Regions from separate parts of the Kitasatospora sp. NPDC058032 genome, predicted to be linked through region 2. Evidence: riboswitches for the same ligand, from Rfam matches in the RefSeq annotation. Region 2 holds a riboswitch; each other region holds the start of a gene.
What was found. A riboswitch is a leader RNA that binds a small molecule or an ion and turns the genes downstream of it on or off. The one in region 2 is predicted to bind cyclic di-AMP.
Positions count from the first base shown of each region.

Region 1: linked by a shared signal. The riboswitch ahead of ACFVUH_RS05010 (NlpC/P60 family protein) and the one ahead of ACFVUH_RS00070 (transglycosylase family protein) in region 2 are both predicted to bind cyclic di-AMP.
Region 3: linked by a shared signal. The riboswitch ahead of ACFVUH_RS36185 (peptidoglycan DD-metalloendopeptidase family protein) and the one ahead of ACFVUH_RS00070 (transglycosylase family protein) in region 2 are both predicted to bind cyclic di-AMP.
Region 4: linked by a shared signal. The riboswitch ahead of ACFVUH_RS10180 (transglycosylase family protein) and the one ahead of ACFVUH_RS00070 (transglycosylase family protein) in region 2 are both predicted to bind cyclic di-AMP.

Region 1 covers NZ_JBHVRK010000002.1:462,290-465,795, reverse strand. Annotated here, with positions in the region: gene ACFVUH_RS05020 (NYN domain-containing protein) at 1-517, shown strand, start outside; gene ACFVUH_RS05015 (NlpC/P60 family protein) at 728-1,771, shown strand; cyclic di-AMP (ydaO/yuaA leader) riboswitch at 2,117-2,273, shown strand; gene ACFVUH_RS05010 (NlpC/P60 family protein) at 2,284-3,504, shown strand.
Region 2 covers NZ_JBHVRK010000001.1:13,181-16,686, reverse strand. Annotated here, with positions in the region: gene ACFVUH_RS00075 (hypothetical protein) at 1-16, opposite strand, end outside; gene ACFVUH_RS00070 (transglycosylase family protein) at 209-1,414, opposite strand; cyclic di-AMP (ydaO/yuaA leader) riboswitch at 1,401-1,527, opposite strand; gene ACFVUH_RS00065 (hypothetical protein) at 1,833-3,506, shown strand, end outside.
Region 3 covers NZ_JBHVRK010000045.1:23,821-27,326, reverse strand. Annotated here, with positions in the region: gene ACFVUH_RS36200 (TetR/AcrR family transcriptional regulator) at 1-195, opposite strand, end outside; gene ACFVUH_RS36195 (alpha/beta fold hydrolase) at 243-1,070, opposite strand; gene ACFVUH_RS36190 (YiaA/YiaB family inner membrane protein) at 1,192-1,482, opposite strand; cyclic di-AMP (ydaO/yuaA leader) riboswitch at 1,726-1,884, shown strand; gene ACFVUH_RS36185 (peptidoglycan DD-metalloendopeptidase family protein) at 1,897-2,766, shown strand; gene ACFVUH_RS36180 (hypothetical protein) at 2,837-3,286, opposite strand; gene ACFVUH_RS36175 (hypothetical protein) at 3,471-3,506, opposite strand, start outside.
Region 4 covers NZ_JBHVRK010000005.1:31,057-34,562, reverse strand. Annotated here, with positions in the region: gene eno (phosphopyruvate hydratase) at 1-849, opposite strand, end outside; gene ACFVUH_RS10180 (transglycosylase family protein) at 1,095-2,024, opposite strand; cyclic di-AMP (ydaO/yuaA leader) riboswitch at 2,030-2,173, opposite strand; gene ACFVUH_RS10175 (cytochrome P450) at 2,410-3,506, opposite strand, start outside.

The DNA.
Region 1 (3,506 bases), on a different contig from region 2:
GGCGCTGCCGGTGTCCCAGATCCGCCCGGCGGACCTGGTGGAGGCGGTGGAGCCGGGCTCGGCCTCGCCGCACGACGTGGCGCGGCGCGGCCTGGCCGAGGACGATCCGGCGCTGCTGGACCAGCTGCTGGCGATCCCGCAGGTCCATCTGGTGGTGGACGGCTACAACGTGACCAAGACGGGCTATCCGACGCTGCCGCTGGAGCAGCAGCGGATCCGGCTGCTGGGCGGGCTGGCGATGCTGGCGCAGCGCACCCAGGCGGAGGTCACCTGTGTGTTCGACGGCCAGGACCTGGACGTGCCGGTGATCATGGCGCCGCCGCGCGGGGTGCGGGTGCGGTTCAGCCGGACCGGGGAGACGGCGGACGAGCTGATCCGCCGACTGGTCCGGGCGGAGCCGCAGGGGCGCCCGGTGGTGGTGGTCTCCACCGACCGGGAGGTCGCGGAGGGCGTGCGGAAGGCCGGCGCGCGCCCCGTCGCATCGGTCCTGCTGCTGAACCGGCTGGCCCGGCCGTAACCGCCCCCGGGCGCGAGCAGGCCGGCATGACGGCTGGTCAGCGCCCTGATGGCAATGTTGTGCGAGTTCTGTGAAGTCAGATCGGCGGCGCGGGTTCACGCGATCGGGGGAGTGGCGCGAATCGTGGATCTTCACTAGGGTCTGGCGTCAAACCTATTTTCCGGATTCTCACCCGTTCGGGTGAGGCCATTGGAAGAAGGAGCCGGTCCCTTGGCCTCCCACCGCCGTCCCAAGCAGCCGAGCCGCGCGCGGGTCTCCGTGCTCACCGCTGCCGCTGCGACCGCGGTCGCTCTCTCCGCCCAGGTCGCCGCCCACGCCGCGCCCAGCCCGTCGCCCAAGAAGGACGACGTCAAGGCGCAGATCGACCAGCTGCAGGAGGAGGCCGAGCAGGCCACCGAGCGGTACAACGGCGCCAAGGAGCGCGCCGACCAGCTGCGCAAGCAGGCCGACCAGCTGCAGGACCAGGTGGCCCGCGGCCAGGAGCAGATGACCCAGCTTCAGGCCGGGCTGTCCGAGGTGGCGGGCGAGCAGTACCGCACCGGCGGCATCGACCCGTCCGTCCAGCTGATGCTCTCCTCGGACCCGTCCGGCTACCTGGACAAGGCCTCCAGCGTGCAGCAGGCCAGCTCCAGCCAGGCCGAGGCGCTCAAGGGCCTGCAGGACCAGCAGCGCCGGCTCGACCAGCAGAAGACCGAGGCGGCCGCCGTCCTGGCCTCGCTGGACACCACCACCAAGGACCTGAACCAGTCCAAGGCCGAGGTCAACAAGAAGCTCAAGGAAGCCCAGGACCTGCTGAACTCGCTGAGCGCCGCCGACCGCGCCGCGCTGAAGACGGCGCAGCAGCAGGCCGACCGCGCCTCGCGCGGCAACGAGCGCACCGACCTGGGCAGCCTGCCGCAGGCCAGCGGCATGGCCGGCGCCGCGGTCTCCAACGCGATGGGCAAGCAGGGCTCGCCGTACGTCTGGGGTGCCACCGGCCCGAGCAACTTCGACTGCTCCGGCCTGATGGTCTGGGCGTACGGGAAGGCCGGCGTCTCGCTGCCGCGCACCTCGCAGGCGCAGGGCAACTACGGCTCCCGGGTGCCGTCGCTGGCCGAGGCCCAGCCGGGCGACCTGATCATCTACCGCGACGACCGCAGCCACGTCGGCATGTACATCGGCAACGGCATGGTGGTGCACGCGCCGCACACCGGTGACGTGGTGAAGGTGATGAAGGCCGATGCCATGAAGATCAACACGATCCGCCGGGTCTGACGGACCGGCACGACACGCCCGGGGCGCCCGCCGAGGGCCCCTGTGATCAGCGCCACCTCCGCACGGGGGTGGCGTTGGCGTTTCGCCCACCCGTTCGGCCGTCTGACGGAAAATGATCAGCCGGACGTGGATGGTTGGTCACGGTCGGTCATATTCACAAAAGAACTTGGGCATTCTTCCGGCTTTTTTCTGACAAGGATTTGAACGGATCACGGATCTGTTACTAGGGTCGTGACTCGAACCACGCACAGTCGATCACCCAGCCTGGGTGGCGGCGGGGTTCGCCGCCGAGTTCGCGAAGCAGTGGGACGGGGCCTTCGGGTCGCCCGTTCGAGTGAGGACCCAGCAGTCGGGGGGCCCGCTGTGGAGCGGAGCCGGGGAACCACGTTCCTCCGGGGTGAATCGGCGCCAGGCCGGCCGCGCGAGCGGCGGGTGAGGCGTCGTAGGGCACGCTTCCGCCCGAACCCGTCAGCTCACCCGGTAGGCGGATGAGGAAGAAGGAGTCCGCCTTCGTGGCGTCCCATCGTCGTCCCAAGCCCGCCGGCCGCGCCCGTGTCTCGATCCTGACCGGGGTCGCCGCCGCTGCCGTCGCCCTCTCCGCGCAGTCCGGCGCCCACGCCGACCCGGCGCCGACCAAGGACCAGGTCAAGGAGCAGGTCGACCAGCTCAACGAGCAGGCCGAGGTCGCCACCGAGAAGTACAACGGCGCCCAGGCCAAGCAGCAGGAGCTGCAGAAGCAGGTCGCCGAGCTGCAGGACAAGGTGGCCCGTCAGCAGGCCTCGGTGATCGAGGCGCAGGGTGGTCTCTCCGAGATCGCCGGCGAGCAGTACCGCACGGGTGGCATCTCGCAGACCGTCCAGCTGATGCTCTCCGCCAGCCCGGACAACTTCCTCAGCCAGGCCGACGCCCTGAACCAGGCCGGCTCCACCCAGTCCGGCGCGCTGAAGGAGCTCCAGGAGCAGCAGCGCAGGCTCGACCAGGACCGCACCGAGACCCAGGCCAAGCTCGGCGAGCTGGAAGCCACCACCCAGCAGCTGAAGTCCTCCAAGGAGGAGGTCCAGGGCAAGCTGCAGAAGGCCCAGGACCTGCTCAACACGCTCACCGAGCAGGAGCGTCAGGCCATCCGCGCGGCCGAGGAGAAGGCCGCCGCCGAGGCGAAGGCGAAGGCGGACGCCGCCAAGGCCGAGGCCGCCAAGGCCGCCAAGGAGAAGGCCGACGCCGAGCGCGCCTCCCGGGACAACAACCGCAGCAACCTGAGCGCGCCGTCCTCGGGTTCGTCGAGCTCCTCGGGTTCGTCGAGCTCCTCCGGCTCGTCGAGCTCCTCGACCGCGTCGGCCCCGGCCGCCGAGGCCGCCAAGCCGGCCGCGCCCGCCGCCAACGGCTCGCGTGCCGCCGCCGCGATCGCCGCCGCCGAGAGCAAGCTCGGCTCGCCGTACGTCTACGGCGCCACCGGCCCCAACTCCTTCGACTGCTCGGGCCTCACCGGCTGGGCGTACGCCCAGGCGGGCGTGTCGCTGCCGCGCACCTCGCAGGCGCAGGCGACCGCCGGTACCCAGATCGGGTCGGACATCTCCAAGGCCCAGCCCGGAGACCTGGTGATCTTCTACGGCGACCGCCACCACGTGGGCATCTACGTGGGCGGCGGCCAGGTCATCCACGCCCCGAAGCCGGGCGCGTCGGTCCGCTACGAGTCGGCCTCCAACATGCCGGTCAACACCATCGTGCGCCTCTGACC
Region 2 (3,506 bases):
CGGTGACCTGGGCCATGGTGACTCCTTCTCGGGGGCAGGGCAGCAGCATGCCCGCTGCGGCCCCCGTTCGGCCACGGCCGTGCGGCGCCCGGACCCGCCGCAGCACGTCCGGACAGGCCGAAGCCCCCGGGGAGGAGCGGCAGGACTCTCCCCGGGGGCGTCGGTGTGACGGTGCGGCAGGTGTGGCAGGTGTGACGGTGTCGCGGGGTCAGACCCGGCCGGCGAAGTCCGGGGCCCAGTTGGCGACGGTCTGGACGCGCACGCCCGAGCTCGGGTTGGCGGCCTCGACGTACCTGCCGTCGCCGATGTAGAGCGCGACGTGGTAGACGCCGGAGTCCTTGCCGTTGTTGGACCAGAACAGCAGGTCGCCCGGCTTGAGGGCGTCCAGCGAGACGTGGGTGGACGCGGCGGCCTGGTCGGCGGCGACGCGCGGGACGGAGATGCCCGCGGCGCGCAGCGCGGCCTGGGTGAGGCCGGAGCAGTCCCAGCCGCCGTTGCCGGTGCCGCCGTAGACGTAGGCCTGGCCGACCTTCGACTGGGCGAAGGCGACGGCGGCGGCCATGCTGCCGGTGGCGGTCGGGGCGGGGGCCGGGGTCCCGGCCTGCGCGGCGGGCTCGGTCGCGGGCGGGGTGGCCGGGGTTCGGGCCTGGCCCTGGGTGCCGCCCTGGTCGCGGTTGAACCAGTCGAAGCCCTGGCCGGTGGCGCGCTCGCCGAGGGTCAGGTGCTGGCCCGGGTAGATGGCGTGCGGGCCGTCGGTCAGGGTGGCGCGGTTGAGCTCGTACAGCCGCTGCCAGCCGCCCTGGACCTGGTGCCGGTCGGCGATGGTGGACAGCCAGTCGCCGGCGACCACGGTGTAGTCCTCGGCGGCCTGCTGACCGGCCTGCTGACGCCACTGCCGGTTCTGCGGGGCCGTGGCGGGCTTCTCGGCGGGCTTCTCGGCCGGCTTGGCGGCCGGGGCCGGAGTCTGGGCGGCCGGCTTGGTGGCGGCGGCGGAGGAGGTGTCCACCGCGGCCGGGGCGCCGCCCTTGGTCAGACCGGCCTGGACCGAGCAGACCGGCCAGGCGCCGGGGCCCTGCACGGCCAGGACCTTCTCGGCGATCGCGATCTGCTGGTCCTTGGTGGCCAGGTCGGCGCGCGCGGCGTAGCCGGTGCCGCCGAACGAGGCCCAGGTGGAGTTGGTGAACTGGAGGCCGCCGTAGAAGCCGTTGCCGGTGTTGATGCTCCAGTTGCCGCCGCTCTCGCATTGGGCGACCTTGTCCCAGGTGGCGACGGAGGCGGCCGAGGCGGTGCCGGCGGTCAGGCAGGGGATGGTGAGGCCGATGCCCGCGACGCCGAGGGTGGCGATCGCGCGACGGGTACGGCCGGACAGTCGGGTGCCGTTGGTGGGCAGCATGAAGACGCGGTCCTCTCCCACGCCTGCGAGGTGAGCTGTCGGATTCGGGCTGGAGTTGCCCGGCCGCGCTGTGGACGCGGCTTCACCCCTAGCCCCGGGCCGGTCCGTGGACCGGTCCTGGGCGAACTACCTGTGGTTCCCCCGCTCCTGCCGTGGTGCATTGCGCTGCCAGTGCGCCCGACGGCAGGACTCGGCGTCGCGGACGAACTGGGTCCGTGTGGCCACGAACGGGGAGCACGTTAAGCAGAGGCGCGTTCAAACCGCAAACATGTGTGACGCTCATCACGGTTTGCGAAGGCCCGGCCGAATGGCTGTCCTTCATGATCAGAAATGACCGATTTCCCGCAACGCCGGTCGTGGCCCGTGCAACTGCCTATGCTTCAGAGCGTCGGCGGCACGCCGGCACGCCGCAGCCGTCCGGGGAGAGGGCTACGCACCGATGGGCATCGACGAGGAGCCGGACGCCTCCCGTTCGGCCGTTCGGCCGGCTGGAGCGCATCGCCGGGCAAAGCACCGCAGAGCGGACATCCCACCCGAACCATCCCGAACTCACCTGACCCGCCGGGCGTTACTGCGCTGGCTCGCCGTCGGCACCGCCTTCGCGGCGATCAGCGGGGAGGAGGTCCTGCGCCGCTCGCTGACCGGCGAGACCCGGCTCGTCACCCCGGCCGCCGTCATCGGGACGACCCCGACCGAGGCCGCCGGACCGATGGGCCCCGACGGCGGCCACGGCGGCGCCCCGCCGGACGGCACCGGCCCGCCGGGCAGCGGAGCCCCCGAACAGCCCGCCCCCGCGCCCACCGTGGACCAGGGCGGACGCCGCTGGTCCGACCGGGCCGGCTGGGGCGGCAACCCGCCCGGCCCGCGCAGCGCCGTACGGATCACCGACCGGGTGCTGCTCGACACCGACGCCGAGGTCGGCTCCCTGCTGGTCGAGCCCGGCGGCGCGCTCACCTTCGCCGCCGACCGCACCCTCACCCTCGCCGCCACCGGCAACGTCGAGGTCCGCGGCGCCCTCGCCCTCGCCCCCGACGGCGCCCACGTCCACACCCTGCGCTTCCCCGGCGTCGACGAGAAGCGCTTCCAGGGCGACGGCATGAAGGTGGTCGACACCGACGTCGGCCTCTGGGTCACCGGCGCCGGCTACCTGCGACTGGACGGCGCCGCCAAGACCGCCTGGGTCCGCGCCGAGGGCGAGCTCAGGGCCGGCGACACCGCCCTCGCCCTGGCCGCCCCGCCCGCCGGCTGGCTGCCCGGCGACGAACTCGCCGTCACCCCGACCGGCCCGCCCGACCAGGAGGGCTTCGCCGACCGCTACGACCTCGTCACCATCCGGTCCGTCAGCGGAACCACCGTCACCCTGGACACCCCGCTCGAGCACCCCCACCCGAAGGTCGCCGCCGGAGGGGGCGTCACCGTCGGCGCCGAGGTGCTCAACCTGACCCGCAGCGTCCGGGTCGAGGGCACCGCGAAGGGCCGCAGCCACGTCCACCTCACCAGCTCCCGCCGCGCCGACGTCCGGCACACCGCGCTGCGCTGGGTCGGCCCGCGCGCCGGTACCAAGGAGACCTGGAAGGGCCCGGACGGCTCCGCCCCGGTCACCGCGCCGGTGCTCGGCCGCTACGGCCTGCACTTCCACCGGCTCGGCGACGCCGCCCGCGGCACCGTCGTCGAGGGCGTGGTGGTCCGCGACGCCGGCAGCCACGCGTACGTCCCGCACGCCAGTCACGGCATCACCTTCCGCGGCTGCATCAGCCACGAGACCTGGGAGGACGCCTACTGGTGGGACGGGCCGCTGGACACCCGCACCCCCCAGCAGCCCTCCGACGACATCGTCTACGAGTCCTGCGTGGCCTCCCGCACCCTGCTCGAACCCAACCCCCGCGCCTACCGGCTGACCGGCTTCAACCTCGGCGCCGGCACCGGCGGCAAGGCGCTGGACTGCGTGGCGGTCGGTGTGCGGGGGGCCAACGGCGCCTCCGGCTTCGAGTGGCCGGAGAACAGCGAGGGCGTCTGGACCTTCCAGCGCTGCCTGGCCCACAACAACCTGCAGGATGGCATCTTCGTCTGGCTCAACGCCAAGCAGCACCATGTGGTCACCGAGTTCGCCGCC
Region 3 (3,506 bases), on a different contig from region 2:
TTCCTCGGTCACCCGGACGGCCACCAGCCGGCGCAGTTCGGCCAGGCCGCCGCTGACGTGCTTGTACAGCGAGGGGGTGGCGACCCCGGCGCGGGCGGCCACGGCGGCCAGGGTGAGGGCCTCGGGGCCCTGCTCGTCGATGAGGGCGAGGGCGTGGCCGACGACCTGCTCGGGGGTCAGTCCGACTCGGGGCACAGCGGTTCTCCTAGCGGGGGGGGGAGGGGCGGGACGGCCGGTGGTGCTCAGGCCAGGTCGGCGAGGAAGGGCAGCAGGGCGTCGGCGGTCGCCCGCGGGTGGTCGGCCATCGGGTAGTGGCCCGCGCCCTCGATCATCACCTTGCGCGCGTTCAGCGCGGCGGCCTGCCGGTCGGCGACCAGCTCCGGCTTCGAGAAGTCGGGGTCCTCGGCGCCCATCACCACCAGCGCCGGGCAGCGCACGGCGGCGGTCCAGCCGGTCGGCGCCGAGTCGCCGCGCACATAGCCGCGGGTGGCGGTCCGGCGGCCCGGGGTGCGCATCGCGGCGACCAGCCCGGCCACGTACTCCTCGTGGTCGGCCGGCTTGGGGCCCGGGTAGGCGGCCTTGCGGTGGTAGAGGCCCCAGAACGCGGGCGAGCGCACCAGCAGCGCGCCCATCGCGCCGACCACCAGACGCTGCAGCGCGCCCGGCGGCACGTTCTCGACGAAGGCGTCGATCAGGACGATGCCGGCGACCCGCTCGGGGGCGTCCCCGGCGGCCTTGACGACGCTGGCGCCGGTGTAGGAGTTGCCCGCCAGCACCGCCCGGTCGATGCCCAGGTGGTCCAGCAGGGCGAGGACGTCACCGGCGATCGCGGCGGGGGAGTAGTCGTCCCACAGGATCGAGGACTCGCCGAAGCCGCGCAGGTCCATGGTGATCACCCGGCGGCCGGCGGCGGCCAGCAGCGGGCGCAGGTGGCGGTAGGCGGCCCGGCTGTCGAGCATCCCGGGGAGCAGGACGACCGGAGCGCCCTCGCCGCGCTTGGTGTCGTCGAAGGCGATCCGGCCGCCGGGCAGGTCGAGGTGGCGGGTGACGGGGGCGAGGGTGCCGTTCATGGGGAGCCTCCTGGGGCGGGATCGTCGGCGACGTGCCGATAGCCATAAAGCTAAGGCTAATAGCCTTAGCCGTCAAGCTATCGACCGTTTTCCGTGCGACCGGTCCCGCCGGCGGGACCGGTCAGACGCCTTCCACCTTGAACGGGTCGTGCTCGGTCAGCAGCTTGTCCAGCCGCGCCTGGTCGACCCGGGTCACCAGCTCGGAGGTCTCCTGCCGGTCCCGGACCACCTTGGAGAGGGTGAACGTCGAGGTGATCGTGTAGAGCAGGCCGAGGGCGAGGAACGCCCGGGTCCACGGCTCCACCGGGAGGAAGGCGATCCCGACGCCGAGGGCGGTGCCGGAGAGGGTGAAGGACAGCACGGCCTGGATGTAGTACGCAGGCGTGGTGCGGGACTGCATCGGTGCGCTCATGGCGTCAGGATGGCCGCGCGGCGCCCGGCCGCACATGAGTAGGCGTACTCAAGTGAGGGGCCGTTCGTTGACGTCCTGACACGTTCGGTAGTGTCAGTTGTCATCAAACGTCCCAAATCGCCCACCGGACCGCGTGGTGTCCGGTCCGTATCGGTCGTCACCAACGGATGGCTTGGAATCGGGGGCCTCTCGGATTAACGTTTGATAACGCAGCGCGGTCGCAACGCCGTACCCAGACGGCACCGTGCGCCGTCGCCTAATCCCGCCGGCCGGCCTTCGGGCAGGCCAGGGAGCCGGGGAACCACGTTCCTTGGGGTGAATCGGCCAGGCTCAGGCCCGGCCGTAGGAGACCTTCCTGCTCCGAACCCGTCAGCTAACCCGGTAGGCGCGAAGGAAGGAAAGGAGCGCGCCTCCGTGGCGTCGACGCATACCCCGGCACACCCGTCCGGTTCCTCGGCCGGTACCCAGCTGCTCGACCACCCCGGCCCGTTCACCGGGCAGGGCCCGTTCGGCGGCCCCGCCGACGAGACCGCTCCGCCGGCCGCCGAGACCAGCCGGCACCGGATGCCCCGGCAGGGCCGCGGCACCGCTCCGCTGCTCGGCGTCACCGCCGTCGCCGCCACCCTGGGCGCCACCGGCTTCGCCTCCGCCACCCCGGCCGCCGCTCCCGCCGTCGAGACGCCCGACGAACTGCCGGTCGCGCTCTCCGCCGACCCCGGCCTCGCGCTCGCCGCCCGCATCCAGCAGCAGGCCGACAGCCAGCGCACCGCGGCCGAGGAGAACGCCCGCGTCCAGGCCGCCCAGGAGGCCGAGGCCAAGCGCGCCGCCCAGGTCGCCCAGCAGGAGGAGGCCAAGCGGGTCGCCGAGGAGGCCGAGAAGGCCAAGCTCGCCGCCATCAAGCTGCCGGTGCGGGACTACAACCTCTCCGCCCACTACGGCCAGAGCGCCCGCTACTGGGCCCACCTGCACACCGGCCTGGACTTCGCCGCCGGCACCGGCACCCCGGTCTACGCGGTCGGCCAGGGCACCATCACCTCGGCCGGCTGGGCCGGCGCCTACGGCTACCGGATCGTCGAGACCCTGCCCGACGGCACCGAGATCTGGTACTGCCACCTCTCCTCGATCATCAAGGGCTCGGGCAAGGTCGTCCCCGGCCAGCAGATCGGCAAGGTCGGCGCGACCGGCAACGTCACCGGCCCGCACCTGCACGTCGAGGTCCGCCCCGGCGGCGGCGCCCCCGTCGACCCGGAGAGCTGGTTCGAGCAGCGCGGCGTCACCCCCTGACGCTGCCCCGGACACCCTGAGCACCCCGCCCCGCCGGACGCGATCCGGCGGGGCGGGGTGCTGTCGGGGATCAGCAGGTGACGGGCGCGGTGACGGTCGCGGTCGTTCCGTAGCCCCAGGTGGTGGTCGTGAGGGTGGCCGTGACGGTGGAGCCGCACGGCGCGGTGGCCGCCAGGTAGCCGAAGCCGCGCCCGCCGGGCGGGAGGATGCCGCTCCCGGTGTCGGTGCCGAGCGAGGCACCGCCGACGACGCCGAGAGTCAGGGTGTACGAGGCGGACTGCGCGGTCCAGTCGGAACGGGTCGGCGAGGTGTAGCCGCCGGCCGTCACGCCGGTGCCGTCGATCGTGACGCAGACCTGGCTCCGGAGTACACCGACGGGGCCGTCGGCACAGGTGGTGGTCGAGGTGGTCGTGGTGCTCGCCGTCGTGCCGGTGGTCTGCGCGGTGGCCTGGGCGGCACCCGCGACACCGAGCGAGGACAGCGCGGTACCGGCCGCCAGGACTGCGACGAAACGCTTCATCAGGGTTTTTCTCCTTCGAAAACGGTGACAGGAGGAGCCGTGGAGCGCGTGTGATATGTCACGCCTCACATGTCGGATGATTCCACCGCACCCGATCCATCACTCCTGACCGGCCCCGAATCCCTTGAGGAGTACCGGAATTGACCTCTCGGTGGCTCGAATCCACGGTCGTGCCCTGCCGTCGCTACTCCGCCTCGGGTCCCTCGTACCCCTCCGGCCC
Region 4 (3,506 bases), on a different contig from region 2:
CTCGATGGAGACCAGCGGGTAGGCGGCGACCAGGCCGGCGTAGTACTCGATGAGCTCGGCGGAGGAGAGCGCCTTGCCCTCGAACTGGTAGGCGCCGTCCTCGTAGAACTCGGAGGAGGCGACGTCCAGGGCCAGCGCGACGTCCTTGCCCGGCACGTAGCCGGCCTTCTGGATGGCCTCGACGATGAGGTCCAGGGCCTCGCGGTTGGAGTCCAGGTTCGGGGCGAAGCCGCCCTCGTCGCCCAGGCCGGTCGACAGACCGCGCTCCTTCAGCACGCCCTTGAGGGTGTGGTAGACCTCGACGCCCCAGCGGACGGCCTCGGAGAAGGACTCCGCGCCGATCGGGGCGATCATGAACTCCTGGATGTCGACGTTGGAGTCCGCGTGCGAGCCGCCGTTGAGGATGTTCATCATCGGGACCGGCAGGACGTGCGCGTTGGGGCCGCCCAGGTAGCGGAACAGCGGCAGGTCGCTGGCCTCGGAGGCGGCGTGCGCGACGGCCAGCGAGACGCCCAGGATGGCGTTCGCGCCGAGCGAGGACTTGTCCGGGGTGGCGTCGAGGTCGAGCATGGCCTGGTCGATCAGGCGCTGCTCGGTGGCGTCGTAGCCGACCAGCTCGGGGCCGATCTGCTCGATGACGGCCAGGACGGCCTTCTCCACGCCCTTGCCGAAGTAGCGGTTCTTGTCACCGTCGCGGAGCTCCAGCGCCTCGAAGGCACCGGTGGAAGCACCCGACGGGACGGCGGCACGGCCGGTGCTGCCGTCGTCGAGGCCGACCTCGACCTCGACCGTGGGGTTGCCGCGCGAGTCGAGAATCTCACGAGCGACGACGACATCGATGGACGGCACGAGGCATCTCCTAGCGGAAGCAGGTTCGGCTGACGGTGGGGTGCAGTCGGCCGGACGATTGCGGAGTCGTTACGACCAGAGCCTAACCGCACGGGCTGTCCGGGCCACGTCGACCTCGGTTCCGTCTCAGCGTGTGGCCGTGCTACCCACCGGTAGTTCACCTGGTTGCCCGACCTGCGGGGTCCGGATGCGGACGAAGGGGACCGATCGGCCCCCTCCGTCCGTCCGCAGGATCGGACCGGCCGTCAGCCGAGGGTCAGGACCTGGCCCGGGACGATCAGGTTCGGGTCGCCGCCGACGGTGCCGCGGTTGCCGTCGTACAGCGCCTGCCAGCCGCCGGAGACGCCCTGGGTGGTGGCGATCCCGGCGAGCGTGTCGCCGGACCGGACGGTGTAGCCCTGGCCGGCCGACTGCTGCTGCGCGGCGGGGGCGCTCTGGACGGGCTGGGCGGCCGGCTGGCCGGCGTACTGCTGGTAGACGCTCTGGTGGCTGGTCCAGTACCAGGCGCCGTTGTTCTGGTACCAGTACACCTTGGCGTCGGCGTCCCAGCCGGCCTTGCCGGAGAAGGCCGGCGCCTGCGGGGCCTGCTGCTGGGTCTGCTGCGGGGCCTGCTGGGTCTGCTGGGCGCTCTGCGGCGCGTACTGGCGGGCCTGCGGCTTGGCGGCCTGCTGCTGCGGCTGGGCCTGCGGCGTGGCGGCCGGCTTCGGGGCGGCGAGCTTCGGGGTCTGCTGCTGGGCCTGCGGCTTCGGGGCGGCCGGCTTGGCGTCCGTCGAGGTGTCGACCGCCGCCGGGGCGCCACCCTTGGTCAGGCCCGCCTTCTGGGAGCAGACGGGCCAGGCGCCCGGGCCCTGCGAGGCGAGGACCTTCTCGGCGACCGAGATCTGCTGCCCCTTCGAGGCCTGGTTGGCCTGCGGCGCGTAGGCGGTGCCGCCGTACGCCTTCCAGGTGCTGGAGGTGAACTGGAGGCCGCCGTAGAAGCCATTGCCGGTGTTGATGCTCCAGTTGCCGCCGCTCTCGCACTGGGCAACCGCGTCCCAGGTGGAGGCCGGGGCGGCGGAGGCGCCGGTGGCGCTCAGGATGGGCATCGCCAGCCCGACGCCGGCGACACCGGCGACGGCGATGGCCTTCTCGGCCTGGGTACGGCGACGGTGACGACCGGTTCCAACGAACAGCATGAAGAGGTCCCTCTCCGCACGCCTGCGAGGTGAGCTGTCGGGTTCGGACCGGGAGGTGGCCCGGCCGCGCGGAGGCGGCTTCACCCCTAGCCGTGGGAGACGGCGCAAAACCTGGGTCCCCCGCCCCTGCCCAGGGTTCTGATCGGTTTCCCGTGGTGCGGCGGGCAGGACTCGGCGTTCCGCGCACGGGGCTCGCAGCTGCGAACTCCACGGAGAGTAGACAGATCTTCAGAGCAATCACAAGCTCATATCGCAGATATCACATCAACATCACGTCATGTGATTGATTGCCTACCAACCGAGGCGGTATGTCCGGATTGAGGATGGTTCAGACCCCCTGAAAGTGGGCAACGGAGAGTCCCCATCAGCCGGTTGTGCTGGTTCGTCAGCTCCCCGAACCGGCCTCCGGAACCGCTCCGAGCTGCGCTTTCTCCGGCGTGAATTCCACCGGAAGCTCACGGAGTCCACGCATGATCAGACCGCCGCGCCAGCGCAGGTCGTCGGGGTCGGCGGCCAGCCGCAGGTCCGGCAGCCGGGTCAGCAGGGTGGCCAGCGCGGCCCGCCCCTCCAGCCGCGCCAGCGGCGCGCCGATGCAGTAGTGGATGCCGTGCCCGAAACCCAGGTGCGGGTTGTCCGCGCGGGCCAGGTCCAGGGTGTTCTCGTGGGCGAACCGCGCCGGGTCCCGGTCCGCCGCCGCGAGCACCACCAGCACCGGGTCGCCGACCGGGATCGCCACCCCGCCGATGGTCAGCGGACTGGTCGCGAACCGCCAGGTGGCCAGCTCCACCGGCCCGTCGTACCGCAGGAGTTCCTCGATCCCGGTCTCCAGCAGCGCGCTCTCGCCGCGCCCGACGGACTCCTGGAGCAGGGCCCGCTGGCCCGGGTTGCGCAGCAGCGCGTACACGCCGTTGCCGATCAGGTTGACCGTCGTCTCGAAACCGGCGAACAGGAGGATGAAGGCCATCGCCGCCGCCTCGTTCTCGGTCAGGTGCTCACCGTGGTCGCTGGCCCGGATCAGCCCCGAGATCAGGTCGTCGCCGAGGTCGGCCCGCTTGCGGTGGATCAGCTCGGCCAGGTACGCCCGCATCCGCTTCACCGCGCGCCCCACCCCGCCGCGCCGGCCGCCACCGTGACGGATCATCATCCCGGCCCAGTCCCGGAAGTCGTCCTGGTCCTCGGCCGGCACCCCGAGCAGGTCGCAGATCGCGTAGATGGGGAGCGGGAAGGCGAACTCGTGGATGAGGTCGGCCGAGCCGCGCGCCGCGAAGCCGTCGATCAGCCGGTCGGTCAGCTGCTGCACCCGCGGCTCGAAGGCCGCCACCCGGCGCGGCGTGAACGCCTTGGACACCAGCCGGCGCAGCCGGGTGTGGTCCGGCGGGTCGATGTTCAGCAGGTGCGTCATCAGATCGGCCTGGCGCTCGCCCGGGATGCCGACCCGGCCGGTGCGGTGGGCCTGCTCGCTGTGGTGCACCGGGTTCTTGG